DNA from 3 places in the Massilia sp. CMS3.1 genome. Region 1 is predicted to be linked to each of the others. Evidence: predicted binding sites of a transcription regulator. Region 1 holds the regulator's gene; each other region holds the start of a gene.
What was found. The regulator sigma-54, encoded in region 1, starts transcription at its own class of promoters, with help from an activator protein. The targets are predictions, from matches to a motif close to TGGCANGNAANCTGCTTT.
Positions count from the first base shown of each region.

Region 2: the regulator sigma-54 is predicted to act here: its motif matches at 1,364-1,381, upstream of prpB (methylisocitrate lyase).
Region 3: the regulator sigma-54 is predicted to act here: its motif matches at 1,732-1,749, upstream of pepA (flocculation-associated PEP-CTERM protein PepA).

Region 1 is NZ_JBIMES010000008.1:85,553-88,786, forward strand. It holds gene lptA (lipopolysaccharide transport periplasmic protein LptA) at 1-132, shown strand, start outside; gene lptB (LPS export ABC transporter ATP-binding protein) at 129-896, shown strand; gene ACHAC9_RS14485 (RNA polymerase factor sigma-54) at 912-2,378, shown strand; gene hpf (ribosome hibernation-promoting factor, HPF/YfiA family) at 2,441-2,797, shown strand; gene ACHAC9_RS14495 (enoyl-CoA hydratase/isomerase family protein) at 2,920-3,234, shown strand, end outside.
Region 2 is NZ_JBIMES010000018.1:31,107-34,340, reverse strand. It holds gene prpR (propionate catabolism operon regulatory protein PrpR) at 1-1,220, opposite strand, end outside; gene prpB (methylisocitrate lyase) at 1,422-2,306, shown strand; gene prpC (bifunctional 2-methylcitrate synthase/citrate synthase) at 2,331-3,234, shown strand, end outside.
Region 3 is NZ_JBIMES010000002.1:39,639-42,872, reverse strand. It holds gene ACHAC9_RS03875 (extracellular solute-binding protein) at 1-754, shown strand, start outside; gene pepA (flocculation-associated PEP-CTERM protein PepA) at 816-1,685, opposite strand; gene ACHAC9_RS03865 (RAD55 family ATPase) at 1,961-2,506, opposite strand; gene ACHAC9_RS03860 (hypothetical protein) at 2,460-2,750, opposite strand; gene ACHAC9_RS03855 (hypothetical protein) at 2,953-3,234, opposite strand, start outside.

The DNA of each region.
Region 1 (3,234 bases):
CGCGAAGTGGCGACCGTACGTAACGACGTCAGCGGCGAAAGCCGTGTTGGCGGCGGACGCGGCACCCTGATCATCGCGCCGCGCCGCGCGGCGCCTGGGGCCGCGCCCGCACCGGCGCCGGGAAAGCCATGATGATGAAGGATATGCCCGACAGCCGCAGCACCCTGGTCGTGCGGGGACTGCAGAAAAGCTACGGCAAGCGCCTGGTCGTGCGCGACGTCTCGCTCGAGGTGGGCTGCGGCGAAGTCGTCGGCCTGCTGGGCCCGAACGGCGCCGGCAAGACCACCTCGTTCTACATGATCGTGGGCCTGGTGCCGTCGGACGCCGGCACCATCGAGATCAACGGCGCCGACATCTCGAGCCTGCCGATCCACCGGCGCGCGGTGATGGGCCTGTCCTACCTGCCGCAGGAAGCGTCGGTGTTTCGCAAGCTGACGGTGGAAGACAATATCCGCGCCGTGCTCGAACTGCAGCGCGACGACAATGGCAAGGCGCTCACGAAAGACGCCATCAACACCCGCCTGGACTCCCTGTTAGGCGAACTTCAAATCGAGAAGCTGCGCGAGAATCCGGCGCTCTCACTGTCGGGCGGCGAACGGCGCCGCGTCGAGATCGCACGCGCGCTGGCCACCAACCCGCGCTTCGTGCTGCTCGACGAGCCCTTTGCCGGCGTCGATCCGATCGCGGTGATCGAGATCCAGCGCATCGTGCGCTTCCTGAAGGAGCGCGGCATCGGCGTCTTGATCACGGACCACAATGTGCGCGAGACGCTCGGCATCTGCGACCGCGCCTACATCATCAACCAGGGCGCGGTGCTGGCGTCGGGACGTCCCGACGACATCATCGCCGACGAGTCGGTACGACGCGTCTACCTGGGCGAACATTTCAGAATGTAGGATTGAAACGGCGCCATGAAACAATCCCTGCAACTCCGGACTTCGCAGCACCTGGCGCTCACGCCGCAGCTTCAGCAGTCGATCCGGCTGTTGCAGCTGTCCACGCTCGAACTGCACCAGGAGCTCGAGCAAATCCTGTCCGATAATCCGCTGCTCGAGCGGCTCGACGATCCGCTCGACCATTCGGTGCGCCTGCTGGCCGACGGTGCGATCAACGATTCGCCGCCACAAGCCGAGGCGCCGGCCCCGGGTGCCGAGGAGGGCGCGCCGGCCCCGGAATCGGCCGATGGGGAAGGCGGCGCCGAGGTCGAGCGCGGAGAGACCGACGGCGACTGGGGTGAGCTCGGGCGCAGCTCGGGCGGCGACGGCGACGACGATGGCCGTCCGCAGCTCGGCGCCATCGGCGTGACGCTGCGCGAGCACCTGACGGAACAGGTGCGGGTGACGGGCGTGACGGACCGCGACCGCGTACTGGCCGAACTGGTGATCGACGCGATCGACGACAACGGCTACCTCGAAGAGCAGTTGGATGAGATCCACGCGCGCTTGCCGGACGAGCTGGACATCGAGATGGATGAATTGCGCTGCGCGCTGGCGCTGGTGCAAAGCCTCGATCCGACCGGCGTCGGTGCGCGCAGCGCGGCCGAGTGCCTGGCGCTGCAGATCCGCAGCATGCGCGGCGTGCCGCTGGTGACGCGACGCATGGCCTTGAAAATCGTCGAGGGTTATCTGACCTGGTTCGCGCAGCGCGAATTCACCAAGCTGAAAAAAGCGCTCGACTGCGACGACGAAGACCTGCGCGAAGCGCAAGCCGTGATCCGCCAGTGCAATCCGCACCCCGGCGCGGCGTTCGCGTCGAGCGTGTCGGATTACGTCGTTCCGGACGTTATTGTCCGCAAATCGAAGGGCGGCTGGGCCGTCACGCTGAACAACGAAGTGATGCCGCGCCTGCGCGTCAACAACGTCTACGCCACCTTGCTCAAGCAGGGAAAAGGCGAAGGGCAAATGGGCGCGCAGCTGCAGGAAGCGAAGTGGTTGATTAAAAATATGCGCCAGCGCTTCGACACGATCCTGCGTGTTTCGCAGGCAATTGTGGAACGCCAGCGCAACTTTTTTAGCCATGGCGCGGTTGCCATGCGTCCCCTTGTGCTTCGCGAGATAGCTGATACACTAGGTCTGCACGAGAGCACCATTTCTCGTGTAACAACTCAAAAATTCATGCTGACCCCGCACGGCATGTTTGAGCTGAAGTATTTTTTCGGAAGCCACGTCGCCACCGAAGCGGGGGGCGAAGCATCGTCAACGGCGATACGGGCGCTTATTGCGCAGCTGACAGGAGCAGAAGACCCAAAGAACCCATTATCCGATAGCAAGATCGCGGAAATGCTCGGTGAACAAGGTATGGTCATTGCGCGCCGCACGGTTGCAAAATACCGCGAGGCACTCAAGATTCCTCCCGTCAGTCTCCGCAAATCCTTGTAACAGCGGCACCCACGCGTCCCAGGCGCGGTAGCGGAGTCCGCGCATTTATCTAAGGAGTGTGTATGAATCTCACCATCAGTGGCCACCACCTCGACGTCACCCCCGCCATCCGTGAATACGTACAGAACAAGCTCGAACGCATCACCCGCCATTTCGATCAAGTCATCGATTCCCACGTGATCCTCGCGATCGACAATCTCACTGAAAAAGACAAACGGCAAAAGGCCGAGATCAACTTGCGCCTGTCCGGCAAGATGGTGCACGTGGAGAGTGTGGCGCACGACTTGTATGCCGCGATCGACCTGTTGATGGACAGGCTGGATCGCCAGGTGATGAAGTACAAATCGATACTGAAAGACCATGGTCACGAGGCGCTCAAGCGCCGTCCTGAAGGCGGAGAGGCCACTGCTGCGTTCTGATCAGCACTGAGCACCGTCTGAACGAGGGCGCCGAAAGGCGCCCTTTTCAATTGGGCGTGGGCGCATGCACCCGCGACGCACGCGCTTCGGTAAAATGCATGTTTTTCCGTAAGCCGACCACCATGACCGACCATGTCCTGACCCGCGTTGCCAACGGCACCGGCGTGATTACGCTCGACCGTCCGAAGACCTTGAATTCTCTCTCGCTGGCGATGGTGCGGCGCCTCACCGCCATCCTGCTGGCCTGGCGCGACGATGCATCGGTCGCCGCGGTCGTGCTCACCAGCAGCAGCGAAAAAGCACTGTGCGCCGGCGGCGACATCCGCTTCTTCCATGAAGCCGGCCACGCCACCCCGCCAGGGGGCAGCGCGCTGCTGGAAGATTTTTTCACCGAAGAATACGCGCTGAACCACCTCATCTACTTCTATCGGAAACCG
Region 2 (3,234 bases), on a different contig from region 1:
GGCACGATATCGAGCGCGCGCGCGCGCAGCGGCGGCAGGGGTAGCCGCAGCACGGCGAGGCGGTAGAACAGGTCGGCCCGAAAACGGCCCTCGCGCACCCGCGCCGCCAGGTCGCAATGGGTCGCGCTGACCACCCGCACGTCGATCGGCACCGGGCGCGTACCACCCACGCGCATGACTTCACGTTCCTCCAATACCCGCAGCAGCCGCGTTTGCAAGGCGAGTGGCATCTCGCCGATCTCGTCCAGGAACAGCGTGCCGCGGTTGGCCGCCTCGAACAGGCCCGCGTGGCCGCCGCGGCGCGCGCCCGTGAACGCGCCTTCCTCATGGCCGAACAATTCGGATTCGAGCAGCGACTCGGCGATCGCGCCGCAGTTCACCGCCACGAAAGGCCGGTTCGGGCCCAGGCTGCGCGGTCCTTCGCGGTGGATCGCCTGGGCCACCAGTTCCTTGCCGCTGCCGGTCTCGCCCTCGATCAGTACCGTCGCCGGCGAGCGCGCATACAGCACCACGGTCTGGCGCAGGCGCTCCATGGCCTCGGACTCGCCACGCAAGTCGTTCAGGCCGCGCCGCGCGCGCCGCGATTCATTTGCCGGGCCGCGCCGGATGCGGTTTGCTTCCAGCTGGGTCAGGCGCGCCAGCTCCAGCGCGTCATCGAAGGCCTGGCGGATCGAGGCCGCCGAATACAGGAAGATACCGGTCAAACCGGCTTCCTCGGCCAGGTCCGTGATCAGGCCGGCACCGACGATCACCTCGATCCCGGCCGCCTTCATCTCGTCCATCGCCGCGCGCGCGTCCTCGCGCGTCACATAGCTGCGCTGGGCGACCGTTAACCCGAACGTGGCGCTGAACTCGGCCAGTTCCGGCAGCGGTTGCTGGTAGCTGATCACGCCGATGCGCGTGGAAACCTTGCGCGCCCGCGCCAGCGCGCCCATCACGTCATAGCCGCTGGCTTTCGCGACGATCACCGGCGCCGAGACCCGGCCTTTCAGGTAGGCGCCGTTCGAGCCGGCGGCGATGACCACGTCGCAGCGTTCATCTGCCATCCGTTCGCGGATATGGCGCGCCGCTTCGTCAAAACCCAGGTCGATCGGTTCGATGGTCGCCAGGTGGTCATACTCAAGCGTGATGTCGCGAAACAAGTCGGCCAGGCGCGATACGGAGACGGTCCAGATGACCGGTTTATCAAGGTATTGCGAAGGAGGGGAGAAGGAGCGCATGTTGCAATTTTACTGCAATCGTGTTTCGATTGTTTCACTTGAAACGTTTCATGAAACATTGTTTCGCCTCAAGCCAGAGTTCCTGTCATGCTAAGTGATTGAAACGATGTTGTTTTGGGCCTGTCCAACACCTGCACGGAGACTGGCACGCTCCTTGCAAAGAAATAGGACATTCATTTCTCGATTCACCCAGGAGACCCCATGATCCAATCCGCAGGCGCCGCGTTTCGCAAAGCCGTCCAAGAAGAATCCCCGCTGCAAGTCGTCGGCGCCATCAACGCGAATCATGCACTGCTGGCCAAGCGCGCCGGTTTTAAAGCCATCTACCTGTCGGGCGGCGGTGTTGCCGCCGGCTCGCTCGGCCTGCCGGACCTGGGCATCTCGAACCTGGACGACGTGCTGACCGACGTGCGCCGCATCACCGACGTCTGCGACCTGCCGCTGCTGGTCGACGTCGACACCGGCTTCGGCTCTTCGGCCTTCAACGTCGCGCGCACCGTGAAATCTATGATCAAGTTCGGCGCCGCCGCGATCCACATCGAAGACCAGGTCGGCGCCAAACGCTGCGGCCACCGTCCGGGCAAGGAAATCGTCTCGAAACAGGAAATGGTCGACCGCATCAAGGCCGCCGTCGACGCGCGGACCGACGACAATTTCGTGATCATGGCGCGTACCGATGCGCTGGCCGTGGAAGGCATCGACGCCGCCATCGAGCGCGCGGTCGCCTGCGTCGAAGCGGGCGCCGACATGGTGTTCCCGGAAGCGATGACCGACCTCGCCATGTACTCGCGCTTCGCGAAAGCGGTTGGCGTGCCGATCCTGGCGAACATCACCGAATTCGGGTCGACCCCGCTGTTCACGGTCGATGAACTCAACACCGCCGATGTCGGCCTGGTCCTGTATCCGCTGTCGGCTTTCCGCGCGATGAACAAGGCAGCCGAAAACGTCTACACTGCGATTCGCCGCGACGGCAGCCAGCAGGCTGTGGTCGACACCATGCAGACCCGCGCCGAACTGTACGACCGCATCAACTACCACGACTTCGAACAGAAGCTCGACGCACTCTTCGCTGCGCAGAAGAGATAATTGACACCTGAAGTGGAGATTCCCATGACTGAACAAGCCCCCGCTTTCAAGCCAAAAAAATCCGTCGCCCTGTCGGGTGTTGCCGCCGGTAACACAGCCCTGTGCTCGGTCGGCAAATCCGGCAACGACCTGCACTACCGCGGCTACGACATCCTGGACGTCGCCAACGCCTGCGAATTCGAAGAAATCGCCTACCTGCTGGTGCACGGCAAGCTGCCGAATTTCGCCGAACTAAAGGGCTACAAGGCCAAGCTGAGAATGCTGCGCGGCCTGCCGCAAGCGGTGAAGCAGGCGCTCGAGGCGCTGCCTGCCGGCAGCCACCCGATGGACGTGATGCGCACCGGCGTCTCGGCGCTGGGCTGCGCGCTGCCGGAAAAAGACGACCACAATATCGCCGGCGCGCGCGACATCGCCGACCGCCTGATGGCCTCCTTCGGCTCGATGCTGCTGTACTGGTACCACTTCAGCCACAATGGCAAGCGCATCGAAACCCAGACCGACGACGACTCGATCGGCGGCCACTTCCTGCACCTGCTGCACGGCCACGCGCCGAAGGAAGAGTGGGTGCGGGCGATGCACACTTCGCTCATTCTCTATGCCGAGCACGAATTCAACGCCTCGACCTTCACGGCACGCGTGATCGCCGGCACCGGTGCCGACATGCACTCGGCCATTACCGGCGCGATCGGCGCGCTGCGCGGACCGAAGCATGGCGGCGCGAACGAAGTCGCATTGGATATCCAGAAGCGCTACGAAAACGCCGATGAAGCCGAAGCCGATATCCGCAATCGCGTGGCGAACAAGGAGGTCGTGATCGGCTTCGGCCATCCGGTCTACACCATCTCGGATCCGCGCAACGTGGTCATCAAGGAAGTCGCGCGCTCGCTGTCGCAAGCGGCCGGCTCGACGAAGATGTTCGACATCGCCG
Region 3 (3,234 bases), on a different contig from region 1:
GCTGGCGTTGGCCCAGAACGCGATCCGCCTGTCGACCACGACCAGCACCGAAAACTCCGGCCTGCTGGCGGTCCTGCTGCCGGCCTTCGAAGCGAAGACCGGCATCAAGGTCAATGTCATCTCGGTCGGCACCGGCAAGGCGCTGGAACTGGGCAAGAATGGCGACGTCGACGTGACCCTGGTGCATGCGCGCCCGCTGGAAGACAAGTTCGTGCTTGACGGCTGGGGCATCGAGCGGCGCGACGTGATGTACAACGACTTCATCGTTGTCGGCCCGGAGCGTGACCCGGCCGGCATCAAGGGAAACAAGGACGTGCTCGCCGCCTTCGGGAAGATCGCCGCCAGCGGGACCCGCTTCATTTCGCGCGGCGACAACTCGGGCACCGACCTGATGGAGAAGGGCTACTGGCAGGCGGCGGGAACCAGGCCGGCAGGCACGAATTATGTGTCGGCAGGCCTGGGCATGGGCGAAGTGCTGAACATGGCCGCCGAAATGCGCGCCTACACGCTGACCGACCGCGCCACTTATGGTGCCTACAAGGCGAAGACGGGCCTGGCGATCCTGGTCGAAGGCGACAAACGCATGTTCAATCCGTACGGGATCATTGCCGTCAACCCGGCGAAACACCCGGGCGTCAACTACAAGGGCGCCAAACAATTGATCGAGTGGATCACCTCGCCGGAGGGCCAGGCGCGCATTGCCGCTTTTAAACCAGCCGGGGAGCAGCTGTTTTTCCCGAGCGGGTCACGCTGACCGGGTCACGCTGATCACGTAAAAAAAGCGGCCCAGGCCGCTTTTTTCGATCCGGTGCTGCTTATTTCAACAGGGCTTTACGCTTGCGCACCGTCGCGCCGGCGGCGAGCAGGGCGATGCCGAACAGGGCGAACGAACCCGGTTCCGGTACTTGCGCGCCTTCGGCCAGCTTGAACTGGCCATTCGAACCGATGAAGAAATACTGGCCCGGACGGTTGCGGTAGGTGCCGCCAGTGCAGCCCGGCCCCTTGAAACTGGCGAACTGGCAAGCCACTTCGTTGACCAGATTGCCGGTTGGGCTGCCGATTGTATTCGCATTCGTAAACGCAAACGACAGGATCGACTCGGTCGACAGGTCCTTGCCGGCGCCGTCGAAGAAGTAGCCGGCGTCGAGCATGCCGGGCGCCGCCTGGGCGAAGACGCTGACCTGGCCATTGCGGGTCGGGACGCCGCTTTCATCGACCAGGCCACCACCGCCGAGCACGCTGAACTCGGCGATCATGTTGCCCAGGTTGGCGCCGTAGAGGCCGTTCGTGCCGCCGTACTGACCGCCGTTCGGGTTCTGGTACATGCGCACCGTGCCCTTGCTGAAAGCGAAGCTGCCGCCGAAATTGCCGGTGCCGGTTGCTTCGAAGGTCGCGGTGATATTCCCGCCCTGGTAGTTCAGGGGGAACAGCTTGCCCTTGCTGTCGGCCTGCACGATGTTAAAGACTGCGGTTTCCGTGATGTCGAAGGAAGTGCCGCCGGTTGCGGTCAGCTGGATGAACGCATTACCGTTGATGTCCAGGTATTCATTGACGACTTGACCCTTTGCAAAGCCGCCACCGTTTGGATTGAACACCCAATTGTTGAGGACCGGACTCGCGATTGCGGTACCGGTCGTGCCCACAGCAATTGCTGCGGCGCACATAAGTTTCGTAAGGGAATTCATGGTTAATCTTTCGACAAATAGTCGTCAGGGTGGGTGAACTTTTGGTAAAGCAAAGGTCATGCCAAAAATAAATCTTCTTTTAAATCAATTGCTTAAAGTAATTATTTCTACATTCGTCCTTACGTGTAAAGAATCTCGACAGTCTGCTATTTCTACGTGGAATAAGTTGATGTCAGGATAGCTTTACATTTGTAAAGCTGCGAACGAAATACCGGGCGGCCTAATAAAAACGCCAGCGCGAAGGCTGGCGTTATCAGGTCAGGCGCGCTATTCCGTCACGGCTGCCTTGACTGCAAACCTCCCAACAACATCCCGTGGTATGGCGCCGGCCCGTCGCCGATGACCACGCCTTCATCGGTGATGTCGAAGGTGCGGAACTGGCGGCTGTGCCTGGCTCCCCTGACTTTGATGACGGAAACGACGGTGCGCAGCTCGGCCTGGTGTTCGACATAGCGCAGCATGATCACGGCGTCTGCCAGCACCACGCTGCCGTAGGGGCTGAAGCTGAGGCGGTCGAAGCGGTCTTCCGTCTCGTTCGTCATCAGGAGAGTGACCCCTTTGCTGCCGAGTATGGTTGCCATGCGATACAGCGATTCATTGAAGTCTTCGCGCGCGTCCTGCGTCAGCGACATCAGGAAGCCGGGAATCGAGTCCAGCACCACCCGCGTCGCCTTGATCCGCTCGACGCTGACGAGCAGGTTGTTCAGTATTTCGTCGAACGACAACTCGACCGCGCGGATGCTGGTCAGCACCACCTGGCCGGCCTGCACAAGTTCATCGAGCCGCACGTTCATCAGCTGGGTCGGATTGCGCTCGAACAAGGCAATGACACCGGTTTCGCCGTTGCGTGCACCATTTGCACAAAGGATCGGAAAGAATCGATAAACACCTGGCCGGCGCGTAGAGGCGCACCTGCTCGAGAATATAGTAGAACACCGGGCAGTAATCGGCTTCTTCGACCTTGGCAGCGAGGCTGATGAAATTGACGGAATCGCCAACCTTGTTGAAATCAAAGAAACTGAATTGTTCCTGGTAACGCAGCATCTCAACCGTCGGCTCACCCATGGCGGTAACCAACAGTGCCTTGCCTGTGGGGAGGCGAGGCTGAACATGATTTGCTGGGACAAAGTGGTCTTGCCGCTACCCGGAGCGCCGCCGATGATATTGAACAACAGCTCGCGCAGGCCGTCTCCGAGGATGGTGTTGAATCCGGTACACCCCTCGCTAACTGGCGCAATTCAACGTTGTCGGTCATGATGCAAAACGGCTAAATATTTTTGTTGGTGGCATCATGTGCAAATGCCGCGGCCAGAAATTTGCCTGCCAGCCTCGTGCCGATCAGTTCGGCAAGGATGTCGGTATACGTCGACAGTAATGCACGATTGGCGGCGACGATCTCTTCAACGCTACGGCCGTCGAGGCTTCGTTCGAAGGCCGGAAATGCCGTCCGCACCGAAGCCGGGGCGATCCGCGGCAGCCAGGGAAAGACGGCTTCGTGCATCGACAGGCTGCGCATGAACAGCAGTTCGGCGCTCAAGGGGCCGATCAG